Regions from separate parts of the Microlunatus elymi genome, predicted to be linked through region 4. Evidence: riboswitches for the same ligand, from Rfam matches in the RefSeq annotation. Region 4 holds a riboswitch; each other region holds the start of a gene.
What was found. Region 4 has a riboswitch for S-adenosylmethionine ahead of FOE78_RS20860 (aminotransferase class V-fold PLP-dependent enzyme). Riboswitches for the same ligand answer to the same signal wherever they lie in the genome.
Positions count from the first base shown of each region.

Region 1: another riboswitch for S-adenosylmethionine. It lies ahead of FOE78_RS18380 (DUF1684 domain-containing protein); the one in region 4 lies ahead of FOE78_RS20860 (aminotransferase class V-fold PLP-dependent enzyme).
Region 2: another riboswitch for S-adenosylmethionine. It lies ahead of FOE78_RS10605 (ABC transporter permease); the one in region 4 lies ahead of FOE78_RS20860 (aminotransferase class V-fold PLP-dependent enzyme).
Region 3: another riboswitch for S-adenosylmethionine. It lies ahead of thrC (threonine synthase); the one in region 4 lies ahead of FOE78_RS20860 (aminotransferase class V-fold PLP-dependent enzyme).

Region 1 is NZ_CP041692.1:4,079,996-4,084,594, reverse strand. It holds gene FOE78_RS18395 (NUDIX hydrolase) at 1-43, shown strand, start outside; gene FOE78_RS18390 (SAM-dependent methyltransferase) at 158-844, opposite strand; gene FOE78_RS18385 (hypothetical protein) at 1,248-2,111, opposite strand; SAM riboswitch class IV at 2,240-2,350, shown strand; gene FOE78_RS18380 (DUF1684 domain-containing protein) at 2,676-3,551, shown strand; gene FOE78_RS18375 (flavin reductase family protein) at 3,554-4,102, shown strand; gene FOE78_RS18370 (thiamine phosphate synthase) at 4,200-4,599, shown strand, end outside.
Region 2 is NZ_CP041692.1:2,351,689-2,356,287, reverse strand. It holds gene FOE78_RS23595 (DUF6131 family protein) at 1-143, shown strand, start outside; gene FOE78_RS10615 (SDR family NAD(P)-dependent oxidoreductase) at 219-965, opposite strand; gene FOE78_RS23590 (hypothetical protein) at 1,143-1,439, opposite strand; gene FOE78_RS10605 (ABC transporter permease) at 1,519-2,319, opposite strand; SAM riboswitch class IV at 2,394-2,496, opposite strand; gene FOE78_RS10600 (1-phosphofructokinase family hexose kinase) at 2,601-3,539, shown strand; gene FOE78_RS10595 (DUF2127 domain-containing protein) at 3,599-4,129, shown strand; gene FOE78_RS10590 (bifunctional riboflavin kinase/FAD synthetase) at 4,154-4,599, opposite strand, start outside.
Region 3 is NZ_CP041692.1:4,716,674-4,721,272, forward strand. It holds gene FOE78_RS21515 (hypothetical protein) at 1-3, opposite strand, end outside; gene FOE78_RS21520 (MoaD/ThiS family protein) at 85-363, opposite strand; gene thrC (threonine synthase) at 366-1,643, opposite strand; SAM riboswitch class I at 1,660-1,783, opposite strand; gene FOE78_RS21530 (alpha/beta fold hydrolase) at 1,927-3,717, opposite strand; gene FOE78_RS21535 (aminoglycoside phosphotransferase family protein) at 3,851-4,599, opposite strand, start outside.
Region 4 is NZ_CP041692.1:4,574,234-4,578,832, forward strand. It holds gene FOE78_RS20850 (TetR/AcrR family transcriptional regulator C-terminal domain-containing protein) at 82-732, opposite strand; gene FOE78_RS20855 (quinone oxidoreductase family protein) at 835-1,779, shown strand; SAM riboswitch class IV at 2,006-2,120, shown strand; gene FOE78_RS20860 (aminotransferase class V-fold PLP-dependent enzyme) at 2,165-3,580, shown strand; gene FOE78_RS20865 (mycothiol transferase) at 3,587-4,108, opposite strand; gene FOE78_RS20870 (penicillin acylase family protein) at 4,196-4,599, opposite strand, start outside.

The DNA.
Region 1 (4,599 bases), 490 kb from region 4:
GCCGGTATTTCGGTGGCATCCGCCGCGGCTCTTTCGTCGGTAGACCGTTACAGAGTTGCCGGGGAATTCGTCACGGTGCTGAGTCCCTTCGCCGATCAACACCGGTTGCGCCACGGCGAACTGGCGGCGGAGTCACCGGTCTGAGCGCACGGCGTTATCACCGGGGCGGCTTCCGACCGGTCACGTGGACCAGTCCAAGTGCCGGCGGATCGCCACCGAGCTGTTGATAGGCCGCGATCACGCTGCGCATCTCGGGGTTGCCGTCGACCGCACGTTCCCAGCGCAGCCACAGATCCAGGCTGTCCTGCGGTACCCAGGCTCGGACGTCGATCAGCTTGCCAGTCAACGCGGTGTGCTTGGCCCACCAGTCGGCCGGATGCCAGCTCAACACCTCGAACGCGGCGAGGTCGACGAGCGCCGGAAGCGGGTCGCTGATGTACGGGTCTTCGCGCAGCGACGGGGTTGCGAAGGCCAGCACACCGCCGGGCTTGAGTGCGCGAACCAGACGTGGCAGGAAGTGCACGTCGGTCCCGAAGTACTCCCAGGCGTCGAGGCTAACGACAGCGTCGTACTCGCTTTCGGGAAGCTCGAGCGTGCGAATGTCGCCCTGCAGCGGCCTGACGAGCTGACCGACGCCCGCATCCCGATACGTCTGGGCGGCTTCGTCGGTGGCGATCCACAAGTCGAGCGCATCCACTCTGACCCCAGCTTCGCGGGCGAGGAACACTGCCGTGGCGCCGCGGCCGGTGCCGACGTCGAGCACCTTTTGTCCCGGCTTCAGATCGAGATCGGTCCAGAGTTCTTCCAGCTGCCACAACGGATTGGGTCCCATGTCGAGCGACATCACCCACTCCGGATCGTAGGTCGATGATCTTGGGTACCGATCCGGCAACGACAACAGCTCGGGTTGCAAGCCTGCCTCCGTGCTCGAGTTATGCGAACTCCGCTGCCCGGGTCAACGTGCTCCGGGCGGCCTGATCACCTGCACCGTGTCAGCCTTCTGCGGATAAGGCCAGCGACTTTCCAATTCCGAGAACGACCTTTGCCCTGAGGTGGGGAGATCGGCGGGCTAGAGGGGACTTGCCCGGCGACGTGTTCGAAACCCTGCGATTGAGGCGCCAGGTTGCGGATATCAGCTGCTGGGCGCCAAATTGCTCGACTGGCGCCTCAATATCAGGGTCTCGGGCGAGACCGGGCCCCGGTATGGGTGCGTAACCTCCTGCAACTCTGCTCGGAAGGCGTCGCGTTCAGTGTCGGAGGGTGGCCAGGGCGTCGACGTTGCGCTCGACCTCGCTCCGCCACCACGGCTCGTACCGCCGGGCAGGCAGAAGCGCCCACCACAGCAGTGAGGACCAGCCGAGCAGTTGAGTGCGGATCTGGTCGATCCGCTCTGCGTCCTCAATCGGCAGCCCGAGACGATGTCGTTGGTCGGCGAGGACGGCGATCAGGTCTGGTGTCTCGGGCACGCCCGAGGTCAACTGGGCGTATGCGGCGTCCCAGGCCCAATGTGCGTTGCGCGGGATCGGATCGATCAGCCGCCATGGACCCGCCGTGGTCGCGGAGACGGCGTTCCAGAAGTGGACGTCACCGTGGCCGATCGTGTGGCCGCCCCATGAACGAAGCCATTGATCATCGGCGTCGATTCGCGTGAGGACAGCCGCCGCCGCTCCGGGACAGTCGGCTTCGATCGCCTTCCGGGTGTAGGTCGTGACGAACTCGGCGTCGATCGGGTAGGTGGGCAGTGACACATCGGCGGCAACCTGCTGAAACCGGGCAGCGCAGCGCATCACGCCCAGGACGTCTTCGAGCCGATCGGACCTCGCTCGGAGGGGGAGATCTTCGAGGAGTAGCCACTGCTGGTTGTTCTCTGCGAATGTGCCGGTGGCGAGGACGCGGGCGACGATGTCGACGGCGCGAGCACTGATGGCCGGCATCCATACGGCTTCGAGTTCTCCGGGCCCGACCTTGAGGTAACACGAAGCGTCGGAGCTGATCAGCCGTCCTCGGAACAGGCGCGCCTGATCCGGTGGATCCGGGCGAAGATCACGTACGAGCCGGCCGAGTTCGCGATCGCGGAGGACGACAGCCGCCTGCGTTGGCTCCGTGGTCACCGGATCAGACAAGCACATCCCGGCCGGATCAGCACTCGGATATCGACCGGTTGAATCACCGATGGGATCCTGCTCACATTCTGGACGAGGCGCTCAGCGTGCAGCCGGGGCTGAGGTAGCGTTCGGTGCGTCAAGAGCGCCAGTGTCAAGTCCCGGCTTGCTGGCCGGCAACCCTCCTCCGCGGCGGGGTGCCCCGGGTGGAGACATGGCCCGACTGGACCGCCGGGCAAGCGCGGACCCATCCCCAAGATCCGGGTCCCTGATGAGAGGACCGAGACACCTGGCGATTCAATTCCTATACATCCTAGTGAATCACTAGGGTATATCTGAGTTTGGAACCTGATCATGAGAGGACGACTCCCACGATGGCCCCGGAGGCAGGCACGGTCGACACCTAAGGGTCCGAGAACCATCCGACACGAGCCGACGTTTCCGCTGCTTGACCTACTGGACCGAACAGCACCTCAATCCCGGCGTGGCCGGCTCGGCGCCGATCACCGCGCAGGGCACTGGCACACCCGGCAGCAGCGCACCGCGCAACCACGTTGCAGAAGGAGCACAGTCATGACCGTCATCGATACCGGCCTAGTCGATCACGAACGGAGCTGGCATGAGCTGCGGGCCGAGCGCTTCCGCCAGCTGAGCCGTCCCGATTCGCCATTGGCCCAGACCGGGCTGTACTGGCTGACCGAGTCGCCGCTACGGTTTCCGGAGGTCCCCGGTCAGTGGTCGGTTCAGGATGATCAGCTTCTCGGGTACGCGGACGAGGGCGACAGTCTGCGCAGGCCGGTCAGTCAGGAGTTGATCACCGGCACCATCCGTCAGTCGGTGGGCGAGGCGGGGTCGGTGATCATTGCCGAATACGGCCGACTGGACGAGACCGCGAGACGGATCGAGTTGATCAAGCGGACCGCCAGTCTGGCCTTGCGGGTCTACGATCCACAGGCCGTGAGCCGGACCGCGTTCCGAGGCGTGCCAGCCTTTGCCTTCGATCCGGGCTGGGTGATCCGAGCCGAATTCCGCCGATTCGGCACGCCGCGGACGATCACCGTGGCGGGCGCTCAACCGGGCCTCCGGCATCGTCAGGAGGCGATCGGCGAGGTGTCGTTCCGCCGCGGTGGGGTCGAGCATCGGCTGACCGTGGTCACCGGCGCCCGGACCAGCATTCTGTTCTCCGACGTGACCAGCGGCGCCGAGACCGCACCCTGGCGGGTGTTGCCGGTAGTGGTCGGCGACGACGGCAGCGAGGTCGTGCTGGATTTCAACCAGGCGGTCGATCTCCCGTACGCATTCAACAACTTCGGCACCTGCCCGCAACCACTGGCCGAGAACCGGATGGACCTCGCGGTCACCGCCGGCGAGCAGGCACCGTACCCAGTTGATCTTGATCAGCCGGTATCGACGACATCGTTGGACTCGACGGCGGTGCATGCAGCATGAGGGTGTCCCAGATCAGCACCACCGCCGAACCGATGCTCGACGAAGAGATCAACCAGGTCACCGTCGACGACTTCAAGCAGATCTTCCGCCGCCATCCGGCCGGGGTGTCGGTGATCACGCTGCGCACCGGCGACGCCCGACCGGTCGGATTCTCCGCGACCTCGGTGATCTCGGTGGCCGCTGCGCCACCTTCCGTCGCCTTCTCGCTGGCCGCGACCTCGCGGTCCTGGCCGTCGGTGGCGCGCAGCGAGTCGCTGGTGATCAACTTCCTCACCGCCGACCAGGCAGACGCGTCGTTACGCTTCGCTGCCACCGACGTGGATCGCTTTGCCCACGGCGATTGGAGCGTGTTGGACACCGGTGAGCCGGTGCTCGACGGTGGACACAGCTGGTTGCGCGGCCAGGTCAATCGACGGATACCGGTCGGCCCGAGTTTCTTGATCATCGTCGACGTGCTGCAGACCGTGATCCGCAGTGAGGCGGCGCCGCTGGTCTATCACGATCGTCGGCACCACACCTTGACCGCGCGCGACGGGAGCGTCCGTGGCTGAGGTGGTGGCGGCACTCACGTCTTGGATCGTCGCCCGCGCCGGCGTGGTCGGCCGGCTGCTGGAAGGCTGGGTGCTCGCGCCCCGGTAAAGTATCCGGGTGAACGTGCTGATCGGCGTCGGAGCTCAGGTGAAGCTGGCCCGACTGATGCTGACCACCGACACGCGATCCGTACGGGGCGATCTCGGCCCCTTCCTGGAGGCGGCGGTGGCCGGCGGTGTTGATCTTGTCCAGATCCGCGAGCCGGGACTTGATCATGAAACCGAACTGGCTGCGCTGCGTACGGCCTGGGATGTGGCCGCCCGGCATCGGCATCTGGTGGTGGTCACCGACTCGGATCGACTGGCGACCGACTTCGGCGCCGACGTGGTCCAGCTGAGCAACCCGGGAGACAGCGCCGAATTGGCTGACTTCAAGGCTCGGCTGGGACGCTTCACCCGGCTCGGCGCCGAGGTGGCGACCGGAGCGGAGCTCCAGCGGCTGCTGGACGAGCCGGCGA
Region 2 (4,599 bases), 2.2 Mb from region 4:
GTGTGATCTTGTTGGTGCTGGGATTGATCTTCAGCATCTCGATCCTGTGGACGATCGGCATCATCCTGATCGTCATCGGAGCCGTGCTCTGGATCTTCGGTGCGCTGGGCCGCCAGATCGGGCCGCGCAAGTACTACTTCTAGTATCCAGCGCCCGTCCCCGACCGACGCCGTCATGTGGCCCGCGCTCGTGACAGCGCGGGCCACGCTCGGGTCTCGTCAGCCGTGGCCGAGCAGGGCGCCGCCGTTGAGTTGCAGGATCTGGCCGGTGGTCCAACCTGCTTCGGCGTTGCAGAGATAGGCGACGGCTTCGGCCACCTCCGACGGCGTGCCCGGTCGGTTCATCGGGATCCGCGAGACCCGGGTCGCGGCATCCGCCGGGTCGCGTCTGCCGTCCCAGAACTCGGTGTCGGGTACGAAGCTGGGTGCGATCGCGTTCGCGGTCACCTGCTGGGCGGCCAGCCGGTTGGTCAGATCCCACATGTAGCCGTGCACCGCGGCCTTGGCCACCCCGTACGAGCCGGAGCCGCGCAGACCGGCGCCCGAGGTGATCATCACGATCCGGCCGCCGGGCCGGGTGATCGCCGGCAACAGCGCCTCGGTGATCAGCATGGTAGTGATCAGGTTCGCGGTGAAGTCGGTGCGGTACTTGTCCGCCAGATCGGACAGCGTCTCGGTGCGGTGCCCGAATCCGACGTCGCCGCCGGCGTTGTTGATCAAGAAATCCACACCGCACTCGGCAGTGATCACCCCCGCCAACTCGTCCACCTGGTCCGGGTCGGCCAGATCGGCGGCGCGATACTCGACCAGTTCGTCACCGTGGCTCTTGTTGATCTCCGCGGCGGCGTCGGCCAGCACGTCCTTGCGCCGCCCGACGATGATCACCCGGGTGCCGTCCGCGGACAGCCGCTTGGCGATCGCCCGGCCGATCCCGGTGCCCCCACCGGTCACCACTGCAGTCCTCATGATCACGTACCTTCCTGGGCTCGGTCGAGGATCAGCTGCTCACCCGGCTGAGCTTACGGCCCGGACACGACAGCCGCACCACTTGCAGCGTGCCGCACCGGCTGCAGCCGGTGCGGGACGCTGCAAGTGGTGCGGCTGTTGGGGTGCCCGGCGGTCAACGGGTCATGATCAACCGTGCTACTTCTGGTAGCCGATGGTCTCCGGCAGTGGGTTGAAGAAGATGGTGGCGCCGATGTTGGCCAGATCCTTCTTCACCGCGTACGTGGACGGCCCGCTGAACAGCGGCAGCAGACCGTACAGCGCCAGTGCCTTCTGCTCGACCTGGTTGGCCTGCTCGACCTGCTCCTTCGGATCGGCGATGCCGTTCACCCGGGCGATCTCCCGGTCGATCTCCGGGCTGCCGACGCCGGTGATGTTGCTCTCGGTCTTGCTGCCGTAGAAGCCGGACAGGCCGAAGGAGCCGTACGGGTCCATCGAACGGGCCCGATCGCCGTCATCAGCGCACCGAAGGCGGCGACCGCGACGACCCCGTGGACGTCGTTCTTGCTCAACGTCAGCGAGAAGTACCCCCCATCCCGTGCCAGCCGAAGATGCTCTCGGTCAGCACGGCGCCGGTGAAGATCGCCGGGATGCTGAACGCGACCGAGGTCGCGGTCGGGATCAGCGAGGCACGCAGGGCGTGTCGTCGTACGGCCTGCGCGTGGGTCAGCGCGGTGCGGACGAAGTCGGCGTTGATGGTGTCCAGCAACAGCGCCCGTTGGGTCAGGCGATAGCCGACATATCCCAACAGGGTCAGCGAAATCGTCGGCAGCACGAGGTGGGCGAGCCGGTCGACGATGGTCGGGAACAGCCCGGACACGTCCGGCGAACTGGAGTCGGTGACGAAGAACAGCCGGAAGCCGATCGCGTCGTTGATCTTGATCGCGCCGAACACCAGCAGCAGCGCCGCGACCACCGTCGGCATGTTGAACAGGATGATCGAGATCGCCTGCAGCACCCGGTCGGTGATCTGGTACTGCAGCAGCGCACTGATCACGCCGAGTCCGACACCGACCACCACCGACAGCACGGTCGCCAGCAGCACCAGCTGCCCGGAGACCAGGATCCGGTAGCCGACCTCGGCGTTCACCGAGCCGCCGGTCGGCGACTGCCCCCAGTTCCAGTGCAGGACGATGTCGGTCAGCCAATGCCACCAGCGAACGATCACCGGTTCGCGCGGATCCAGGTTGTAGTGGGCCAACGCGTTGTCGATCTGCTCCTCCGGCGGCACCGGCCGGGTCTCCCGATAGCTCGACCGGGGATCGAGGAAGAGACTGGCCAGGAAGTAGGTCGCATTCGTGGCGATGATGATCATCAGCAGCCAGCCGACGACACGTCGCGGATGAGCTTGAGAATCGGACTACCCCTTTACCGGGGTCGGCCACGACCCCCGTGCGCTTGCCAACTGATGGCCGGGTCTTCACCTGGGGCACCCACCGCGTGCGGGGTTGCCGGTCAGCAATGCCAGGGCTTTTCGCTGACGCTCATGACCCAGCCGCAAATATTAGGGTCCTATGGCTCTGGCCGTCAAAAGAATGTCCGCCAGCCGGGATCGAGGTTCGGCCGCAGAACGACCACGCCGATAGGCTCGGCGCCGTGATCACGGTCGCCGCGCTCAGCCCGTCGCTGGACATCACCTACGTCGTCGATCAGCTCCGGCTCGGTGAGATCCATCGGCCGACGGAGGTGCATCGGGTCGCCGGTGGCAAGTCCCTCAATCTGGCCCGGGCCGCGACCGCGGTCGGTGCGCCGGTGCAGACGATCGCCCTGCTGGGCGGCAGCACCGGCGATTTCCTGGAGTCCGAGCTGCGCCGCGAGGGCATCGGCGTCCGCCGGGTCGACTCGCCGACCGAGACCCGGACCTGCGTGTCCATCGGCTCCGCTGCCGGTCACGAACTGACCGAGCTCTATCCGTACGCGCCCGCGATCCCGGACGCTGCCTGGCAGGAGTTTCGTCGGGTCTTCGCCGAGGAGTTGTCGGCTGCCGACGGCTGGCTGGCGATCAACGGCAGCGTGCCCGACGGGCCGCCGGCCGACGCGTTGGCCGCGCTGACCCGGCTGGCGATCGACGCCGGTCTGGAGGTGGCGATCGACAGTCACGGACCGGCGTTGGCCGGCGTACTGGAAGCCCGGCCGCAGTTGATCAAGGTCAATCGGTACGAGGCCGCGGAGCTGCTCGGCCGCGATCCGGACCGGGCCGAGGTGGCCGAGCTGGCCAAGATCATCTCCGCGCGTACCGGCGGTTCGGTGATCATCACCGACGGCCGAGCCGGTGCTGTGTTCTGCTCGGTGGAGGCCGGCACCGTACGAGCCGAACTGCCGGCCGACGTGTCCGGGCACTATCCGGTCGGCAGCGGCGACTCGTTCCTCGGCGGCTGGCTGGCCGCCACCGATCGCGGCGCCGATCCGGCCGACGCGTTGCGACTGGCCACCGGCTGTGGCGCGGCCAACGCGCTGATTCCGGGCCCCGGACTGCTGGACCGCCGGACCGCTCGGCAGATCGCCGACCGGACGGTCCTCAGTCGTCTCAGCTGATCCGTCGCCCGGGCGAATATGTTGGGCCTCGGACGGACCGGGCGAGGGAGGCGACGACGATGGCACGGTTCCACCCTCGCAACTGGTTCGACCGGGTGTTCGAGCTCGGCATCGTGCTCAAGGGCCTGGACGGGGCCGGCGAACTGATCGCCGGCACCTTCCTGCTGCTGGTGCGGCCGGCGACGATCAGCCACTGGGTGGTCATTCTCACCCGCGGCGAGCTGGCCGAGGATCCCACCGATTTCATCGCCACCCACCTGGTGGCGGCGGCGCATCGGCTGTCCGCCGACGACCTGCTGTTCGTGTCCCTCTACCTGCTGGCGCACGGATTGGTGAAGGTCGTGCTGGTGGTGGCGATCCTGCGCAATCAACTCTGGGCGTTCCCGTGGATGATCATCACCCTGATCGCCTTCATCTGCTACCAGCTCTACCAGATCGTCGTCGACCCGCGGATCAGCCTGGTGCTGTTGACGATCTTCGATGCCGTGATCGTGCTGCTCACCTGGCGGGAGTACAAGATCATCCGGCGACGGCGGGCGGCCGAGACGCCCGTCCCGAGCGACGATGCCGATCACGCGCACACCCGCTGAGGAAGTGCGTGGATCCGACCTCTCCTAGTGCCGTCCGTCCAGCAAGCTCCTTGCCCGGTCCACATCCAGGTGCATCTGGTCGATCAACGCCGCCATTCCGGAGTACTTGATCTGCCCGCGCAGCCGGTGCTCGAAGTCGACCGCGACCTCGACCCCGTACAGATCCAGATCGGTCCGGTCCAGCACGTACGACTCCACCCGACGGTTCTCGCCGACGAAGGTCGGGTTGCTGCCGACCGAGATCGCGGCCGGCCACGGTTCGGCGTCCGGTTGGTCGAGCCTGCTCAACCAACCTGCGTACACCCCGTCGGCGGGCACCGCCAAACCCCGCGGCACCGGCACGTTCGCGGTCGGGAATCCCATCTCCCGGCCGCGTTGCGCGCCCTTGATCACCTCGCCGCGGACCCGGAACGGCCGATTCAACAACTCGGCGGCGAGATCGACGTCGCCCTCGGCGATCGCGGCCCGGA
Region 3 (4,599 bases), 140 kb from region 4:
CATCGATGCCGACCCTAACGCGTCGGTGGACCGAATTCGCGCAGTTGTCGACCGACATCCCGCCGTTCGGGCGATACGAGGTGCTCAGCAGCCGCCGGCGACCGCGGGGATGATCGAGACCTGAGCCCCGTCGTCGATCTTGGCGTCCAGGCCGCCGATGAAGCGGACGTCGTCATCGCCGACGTAGACGTTGACGAAGCGCCGCAGCGCACCCGTGTCGTCCAGCACCCGGGCCTTGATGCCGGGATGGTTGGACTCGAGATCGTCGATCAGCTCGGTCAGCGTCGCCCCTTGCGCGCTGACCTCCTTCTCGCCACCGGTGTAGTTGCGCAGGATGGTCGGGATCCGTACGGATGCGGTCATGATCAGTTGTTGCCCTTCCAGAAGTCCTCGAACGCGTCGTAGCGCGGCGGAATGGTGATCTTCGGCCCGACCTGGTCGGCGACCGCGTCCAGTGTCTTCAGTCCGTCGCCGGAGTTGATGAACACGGTCTCGGCGTTCGGATCAAGATCACCGTCGTTGATCAACTTCGCGGTGACGCCGAGTGTCACTCCACCGGCGGTCTCGCCGAAGATCCCTTCGGTGCGAGCCAATCGACGGATGTTGGTGACCACGGTGGCGTCGTCCACGTCCGCGATCTTGCCGCCGGTGCGCCGGATCACGTCCAGCACGTACGGACCGTCGGCGGGGTTGCCGATCGCCAGCGACTTGGCGATGGTGTCCGGCTTCACCGGAGCGACCACGTCGTGCCCGGCCCGATAGGCCTGGGCGATCGGGGAGCAGCCGGTGGCCTGCGCACCGAAGACCTTGTACGGCTTCTCCTCCACCAGACCGAGCTTGATCAACTCGGTGAAACCCTTGTCGATCTTGGTCAGCTGGGAGCCGGAGGCGACCGGGATGACGACCTGGTCGGGCAACCGCCAGCCGAGCTGCTCGGCGATCTCGTACGCCAGCGTCTTGGAGCCCTCGGCGTAGTACGGCCGGACATTGACGTTGACGAACGCCCAGCCGTCCTCCTCGCCGGCGATCTCGCTGGCCAGCTTGTTGACGTCGTCGTAGGTGCCTTCGATCGCGATCAAGGTGGTGTCGTAGACCGCGGAGGCGAGGATCTTCTGCTGCTCCAGGTTGCTCGGCACCAGCACCACCGAGCGGATGCCGGCCCGGGCGGCGGCCGCGGCGACCGCGTTCGCCAGGTTGCCGGTGGAGGGGCAGGCCAACACCTGCAGGCCGAGCTCACGGGCGGCGGACAGCGCGACCGCGACCACCCGGTCCTTGAACGAGTGGGTCGGGTTGCCGGAGTCGTCCTTCACCCAGAGCTGCCGCAGACCAAGATCATCGGCGAGGTTGCGGGCGTCGACCAGCCGGGTGAATCCGGGGTCGGTGGAGCGGAAGCTCGCGATGTCGGCCGGCACCGGCAGCAGCGGCGCGTAGCGCCAGATGCTCTTCGGGCCGCGCTCGATCTGCTCGCGGGTGATCTCGGGATACTCGTAGCCGACCTCGAGCGGGCCGAAGCACTCCAGGCATGCGTAGAACGGGCCGAGCGGGCTCTTGGCGCCGCAGGCGCGGCAGATCAGATGGGTGGCGTTGCCGAAAGCTCCCGGGCGACATCCTGCGGGGGCGTCTGACGCGACGGCTGTGGTCACAGCGAGTACCTGTCCTTCATCATCTTTCCCGGGCGACCTTCGCTCCGAGTCGGAGTTGGCACCGTGGCCGCCGACCGAACGTGGCGAGCTGGTTGCCGGGGGGTCATCGGGCCGAATCCCTCGCCCCCTCTGGATGAGCTCTGCACAGCGTACGGGTCGGGCCCGGCCCAATACCTAATCGAGTCCCAGATTGCGGCCAGATCGACCACATAGTGAGATTCGCCGCGTAGAGCCGCCCCCGATGAACCAACGGACAGTCACGGACGAACAGTCAGGAGCGCAGTCAGAGGCGGCCCGGCACCCCGCGGACGATGTCCATCACGTCAGCGCCGGCAACCGACTTCTGCATTCGCTGCATCATCGGCCGGCTCGAACCGCTGAACGGTTGCGCGTTGCCGAGGCAACGGGCGCCCTTGGCCGGCAGCTTCACCGAGATCAGCGCCCGGTTGACGGCCTTGGTCACGCAGGCCGAGGTGCCGTAGGCGGTGTGGCCCCAGTTGTCGCTCAACAGCAGCCGACTGTGCGGGAGCATCCGGGCCACCTTCTTCGCGTTCAGGTAGTACGTCGCCGGGTCCCAGTAGTTGCCGACCACCAGCACCGGCCCGGCGGTCCTCCGGGTGAACGGACCGCGGTAGGCGTCCTCGTCGTGCACCGTCCAGCCGGTCCGGGCGCACGGCCGCGACGACCATGCCCAGAGTTCGCCGAAGTACTTCGCGCTGCTGGGCGTGCGGGTGGCGGCGTTCTGCCAGGCGGCGCCGTGCCGCGGGTTGAGGGCGTCGGTACACATCACCGACCAGTAGGCGTCCGAGCTGTTGTCGTAGGAGAAGCCGAGCGGATTCTGCTGCCGAGCCGCCAGCCGCTGGTGGGCGAATCCGAGTCGTCCCAGCGCGGAGGCGCCGGCGGCGGTGCCGATCTTCGCCGGTGCGGTCAGCGCCCACAGCTCGGTCAGCTCGTCGATGATGTACTCGTAGCCCTCCGGGTCGTACAGCCCGGACAGCGTGTCGGAGATCAGCGCCGGGTAGTCGAAGGTGAAGTCGCCGAAGAACGGGTCGTGCACCTTCAGCGGGTGCTTCTGCAGCCGACGCACCAGCCGGTCGAACTTTTTGCCGGAATCGGCCGAGGCGAAACTGCAACGCTTCCGGCCGGCCGCATCGCAGCGACTCAGCAGCTTCGTCAGCGCCTTGTGGCCGCCCTGGCCCGACCGCAGTCGTACGGTCTGCGGCGTCGCCCGAGTCTTGCTGGTCCCGGCCCAGGCGACCGGGTCGACCACGCCGTCGATCACCATCGACCGCACCCGATCCGGAAACAGACCTGCATAGACCTGCCCCAGGTAGGTGCCGTAGGAGAAGCCGAGGTAGGTGACCTTGCTGTCGCCGACGGCGCGCCGGATCACGTCCATGTCCCGGGCGTCCTCGGCGGTCGAGACGGCGCCGGTGAGCGGGCGACCGTGGCCGGAGCAGGCTCGGCCGAGCTCGGTCGAACCGGCACCGAAGCTGCGTACCTCGGCCTTGGTGTAGGGAAAGGCGACGGCCAGCTTGGCCATCGTCGGCTGCTGCCGGCGGGCATCGGGGAAGCACTTCACCCGGGCGCTGTAGTTGGTGCCGCGCGGATCGATGCCGATGACGTCGAACCGGCGCAGCACCGATGCGGAGAACAGGTACGGCGCGTACGCGGCCAGCTCGGTCGCCGAACCGCCCGGCCCACCCGGATTGACGAACAGCGAACCGATCTTGTGCTTCTGGTCCGTCGCCGGCGTCTTCACCACCGCCAACTGGACCTTCGCGCCGTGCGGCTTGTCGTAGTCCCGTGGCAGTTTGACGGTGGCGCAGCGGGCGCCGGGATAGTCGTCGCAGCCGTACCAGTGCAGCTTCGGCGTCGGCACCCGGTCGACTCGGCGGGCCTCGACGGCCTTGGTCCGGCCGGGCTTCGCGGTCGCAGCGGTGGCCAGGGTGGGGCCGGTGGCCAGCGGCAGGACCGCCGCCGGAAGGATCAGGGCAACGCTCGCGAGTGCGACCGGCAACAACCGCCGGACGCGAGCGGGCGGGCGGTTCGGGGCGCGCTGGACGATCGGCACGACAACACTCCGGGAAGCCTGGAGCCTCTACCTGCGGAGGCTGTCTGGCCAGAAAGCTACAAAGCCGGCCCACAGCTCAGACCAAGACCGACAAGCCGTTATGGAACCGCAATCCGGTCGATCCTCGGCCGAGTCAGGCCAGCGCGTTGCGGGCCATTGCCAGTCGGCTCGCGCACCGCTGCGGCATGGTGTGCCAGTAGTACGGGAACGTCATCACCGCGATCGACAGCGCCCAGGCCCGGCCACGCTGCCACTCGGCCTCGTCGATGCCTGCGCGCTCGCGCACGATCTCCCGGCTCGGCTCATCGAAGAGCTCCCAGACACCGTGCAGATCGATGGCCGGATCGCCGATCGCCAGCCCGCCGAAGTCGAGCACCGCGGTCAGCCGGCCGTCGCGGACGAGCAGGTTCTCGGCCAGCAGGTCGCAGTGATACCAGCGCGGTGGCGTTTCGTCGGCGACACCCGGCAGTCGCATCGCCTGCTCCCAGAACCGCAGCGCCGCATCAAGATCAAGATCGAGGCCGTCGATCCGGCGGCAGGCCTCGATGTCGCGGCGGGTCGCCTCGGCGCGGGTGATCAGCGGCAGGCCGCGATAGTTGCGCAAGGCCGGATCGGCGTACGCGTCCGCCGGCACCTCGGTCTCGCGGAGCGCGAGGAGAACGTCGGCGAAGTCGCCCGCGAACTGCGTACGGGATTCGTCGGCCGCGTGGTCGGGCCCGACCACGTCGGGATGCCGGCCGTCGATCCAGCGCACCACCGACCAGTGCTCCGGATAGCCGAAGCCGGGCTCGCCGACGGCGAGGATCTCGGGCACCTCGACCGGCAGGTTGGCGGCCATCAGCGGCGACCAACGCCGTTCGAGGTTGATCGAGCCGCTGCCAC
Region 4 (4,599 bases):
GCTCGTTCTTCCGGAGGCTCACCGGTGATGGCCGGATCACTGCCTGTACGACGCATGCTAATCCGCCCGTCGGCACTGCCGCTAATTCTTACTCGCCGGCGGCTGATCGAGCTGCGCTGCGAAGCCGCCGATGATCAACTCCACTCCGGCCGCGAAGGAGGCGTCAAGGTCACCCCAGACGTACTCGCTCGATGCCGACGACAACGGGAACCTGTCGGGATCGAGACGTTCTGCCCGGACAGCGGGGTCGTAGCGCGGATCGCGGCGACCGGAGGGATCCACGACGCCCTGTTCCTCCAGCACGAAGCCGATCACGAAGCAGTTCAGGGTCCGCATCACCATCACCGCACTGCGCAGGTCGCCGGCTACGTCGATCAGCGCCCGCAGCAACGGCTCGCCGGCGGTGACCGGGCTCGGGTCGGTCAGATAGGTGCCGCCGAAGAGTCGGGCGCCGTCGCGGTGACTGAGCAGCATCCGGCGGAAGCCGCCGGCCTGGCGGCGGAGTTGGTCCGGCCACGGCAGTCCCTCGTCGACGGTTTCCTCGGTCGCCGCCCGCAGCATCGAGGTGGCCATCTCGTCCAGCAATTGCTGCTTGTTCTGGAAATGCCAGTAGAGCGCAGGCGCCTTCACGTCCAGGGCGGACGCGATCTTGCGCAGGGTCAGCGCGTCCAGCCCGTCGTCGTCCATCAGCTTCAGGGCGGTACGGATCACAACGTCACGATCCAGCGGCATGGTCGAGATTCTGCCAGCCCCTTGACGAATTTAACAGCGTTAAGCACACTGTCTCAGGAACGCTTAACAGCGTTAAGGACGAGATCAACGAAGGAGACAACCGTGAAAGCAGCAGTGATCGACAACTTCGACCAGCCACCGGCTTACCGGGACTTCGCCGATCCGGTGCCGAACGGTCCGGAGGAACTGGTCGAGGTGGTGGCCGCCGGCGTGCATCAGATCGTCCGCGGTCAGGCGTCGGGACGGCACTACTCCTCCCATCGGCAGCTGCCGATGATCCCCGGAGTGGACGGGGTGTGCCGGCGGTCGGACGGGAGCCTCGCCTACTTCGGTGGCTTGCGGGCTCCGTACGGGACGTTCGCCGAGCGAGCCGCCGCGCCGATGCTGATGCCGCTACCGGACGGTCTTGATCCGGCCGTGGTCGCGGCGTCGATGAACCCCGGCATGTCGGGCTGGAACGCCCTTGCGGTGCGGGCCGCGTTGCAGCCCGGTCAGTCCGTCGTGGTGCTCGGCGCCACCGGGGCTTCCGGGCAGACCGCGATCCAGGCGGCCAAACTGCTCGGCGCTTCGGAGGTGATCGCGGTGGGTCGATCGGCCGCAGGTTTGCGGGCCGTGTCCGAACACGCCGATCACACCGTACGCATCGACAGCGGCACCGACTGGCCGGCTCAGGTCGCCGCCCTGGCCGACCACGTCGATGTCGTCGTCGACTACCTCTGGGGTGAACCGGCCGCCGGGTTGCTCGGCGCGCTGGTCGCCGGTCGTGCCGACAGCACCCGGCAGCTGACCTGGGCGCAGGTCGGCTCGATGGCCGGATCGCCGCTGGCGCTGGACTCCGAACTGCTCCGCAGCAGCAACCTGCACCTGATCGGCAGCGGACTGGGCAGCGTGCCGATGGAACAGATCGGCACCCAACTACCGGCCTTTCTCGGTCATCTGGCCGCCGGACATCTGCACGTCACCCCGGTACGCCGCCGGCTGGCCGACGTCACCGAAGCCTGGTCCGAGCCCATCCCGCCCGGCCAGCGCCTGGTGATCGTGCCGTGACATCAGTCTGTCCAACGGAGGTCACCCAGCATCACAAGACCCTCCGACAATGGGTGAGTTTCGCACCGATGTCGGTACGAAACTCACCCAATCCCCTGGGTTGGCCGTTGCCACCTGACCGCACGATCAAGATCAACCACGATTCGAGACCGCATATCATCATATGGACGAATTGACACGATCAACTTGCGCCCGCTATCGACCTGTAGTGAACTGAGGCCAGTTGTGTGATGAGTGTCAGCGTCAAGCCCCGGCTTGCTGACCGGCAACCCTCCTCCGCGGTGGGGTGCCCCGGGTGAACCACACGGCCGGTTCCACACGGACACCGGCAAGCGCGGGTCCTCTGACGCTCACGGCGGGCCCCTGAGTTGTGAGGAGTCGATCGATGTCGGTCGCCAGCCTGTCCCGTCCCACCCAGCACGATGCCGCCGACCTGGAGCCTGCCTGTCCGAGCGCGCAGCTCCCGACCCTCGGCAGACGGCTGGATGCGTTCGGCCCACTGGCCGGGGTCAGCGGGTCCGAACTCGAGGTGCCGCTGATCGACGGCCGGACCGTCCGCTACGCCAACCTCGACTACGCCGCCAGCGCCCCGGCCCTGGACGCGGTGATCGAAGATCAACAGCGGATCCTGCCCTACTACGCCTCCGTGCATCGCGGCGCCGGGTATGCGTCCGCGGTCAGTACGGCGCTGTACGAGCAGTCCCGCGCGACCGTTGCCGACTTCGTCGGGGCTCGCGGCGATGACCTGACGATCTTCACCCGGAACACCACCGATGCGCTCAACCTGCTGGCAAGCGCAGTGCCGGACGGTGCCGAGGTGGTCTGCCTGGACATCGAGCATCACGCGAATCTGCTGCCCTGGCAGGGATTGGGTGCCACGATCGTGCCGGCCGCCGCGACGCTGGCGCAGACCCTGGATGATCTTGGTCGGGTGCTGGACGAGACCGGCGCAGGACTGCTGGCGATCACCGGAGCTTCCAACGTGACCGGTGAGGTGCTGCCGCTGCGCCGGCTTGCTGATCTTGCTCATCGGCACGGCGCCCGGATCGCGGTGGACGGCGCTCAGTTCGTACCGCACCGCAAGATCAACATCGCCGAGCTGGGCGTGGACTACCTCGCCTTCTCCGGACACAAGATCTATGCCCCGTTCGGATCCGGCGCGCTGATCGGACGCGCCGACTGGCTCGATGCCGCGGAGCCCTACCTGGCCGGCGGCGGCGCTGTCCGCAAGGTCACCGTCGAGCACACCAACTGGGCGACGGGTGAGGCGCGGCACGAGGGCGGCACACCCAACGTGCTCGGCGCCGCTGCACTCGCCGCAGCCTGCACCGCGATCACCGAGATCGGCGACGATCATCTGCGCCGGCACGAGTGGCGGCTGCGGACCCGGTTGCTGTCCCGGCTGGCCGCGCTGCGCGAGGTTCGGGTGCTGAACATCTGGCCGGACTGCACCGACGCGGTCGGCGTGGTCGGCTTCACCGTCACCGGGTACGACGCCGGTCTGGTCGCCGCCTACCTGTCGGCCGAGCACGGCATCGGCGTCCGCGACGGGGCCTTCTGTGCGCATCCGCTGGCCGCCCGCCTGGATATCGCGGGTGGCGCGCTGCGTGCCAGCTTCGGGCTCGGCAGCGGCTCGGACGACGTCGACCGACTGCTGGCCGCGCTGCGTTCGTTGATCAACAACGGCCCGCGCTGGGCGTACGAACTCGTCGACGGCCGGCACCAGCCGGTCGCCGACGCTCGGCCCAAGCCGTCCTGGCTGCGTTCCCTCGACAGCGCCCCGAATCCCTGCCAGGCTTGAGAAAACTCAGTGGATGCCGGCGCGCTGGGCCAGACCTTTGACGTAGAAGGCCTGGCCGAGGTGCTGGGTGATGTCGCCGATCACGCTGACCAACCGGACTGATGCAGTGACCGGCGGATCCCAGTTGTCGTCGACGATCCGGTCCAACTCGGCCTCGGTGAGACCGCCCAAGTAGCGACCGGTCAACCCCTGCACGTCGTGGTAGTAGCCGGCCAGCAGTTCGCCGCTGACCTGCACCTCGCCGACTTCCTCGGCGCTCTGGCCGTAGCCGGTCGCCCAGTCGTCGAACGGCAGGCCGAACTTCTCCCGCCAGGCCGGCCAGGCCTGATCGACGCCGGCCAGGTCGGCGACATGGTCGTCCTGCACCCGAGACGCGTGCCAGACCAACCAGGCAATGGAATTGGCGTGATCATCGGGACGATAGGTCGCCTGCGCCTCGCTGAGATCCCGGGTGATCTGATCAACCAGTTCCTGCACACGGCTGAAGGCGTCGCTCACCAGGGCGCGCAGAGCTTCGATGTCGCTCATCGGATTCCTCCCTCGAATTCGCTTCCCGACAGCCTGCCACCGGTGCCGTTCCTGGCCAACAGGGGTGCCGATCGCACGCCGATAGCTTCAGCTGGTCGGATTCAGGGTCAGCGTGGAGGTCGCCGCCCGACGAATGCTCGCCGGTTCGGATCGGAACGGCAGCATCCGATTGGCCGCCCACAGCGGAAGTTGATCATCGTAGTTGTGCTGGAAGGCGTGGCCGGAGTTGCCGCTCTGGTTGATCCAGCGGCTGTCGTCCACATCGGCCCAGTTGATCAACATCCGCATCGCCGGCCCGTTGGTGACGGCGAACCCCTGCCGGTCGTCGAAGGAGAGGGCGTTCACGATCGCCGGACCGCCGGGCGCCGGGTAGTCGCCGCGGTTGAAGAGTCGGTCGATGCCGCCGACCTCGCCGAAGGCCTGATGTCGCAGGGTGATCCGGTGCAGTTGTCCCCAGCGCCACTGCTGCGAATCCTCGGCCATCATGGCGG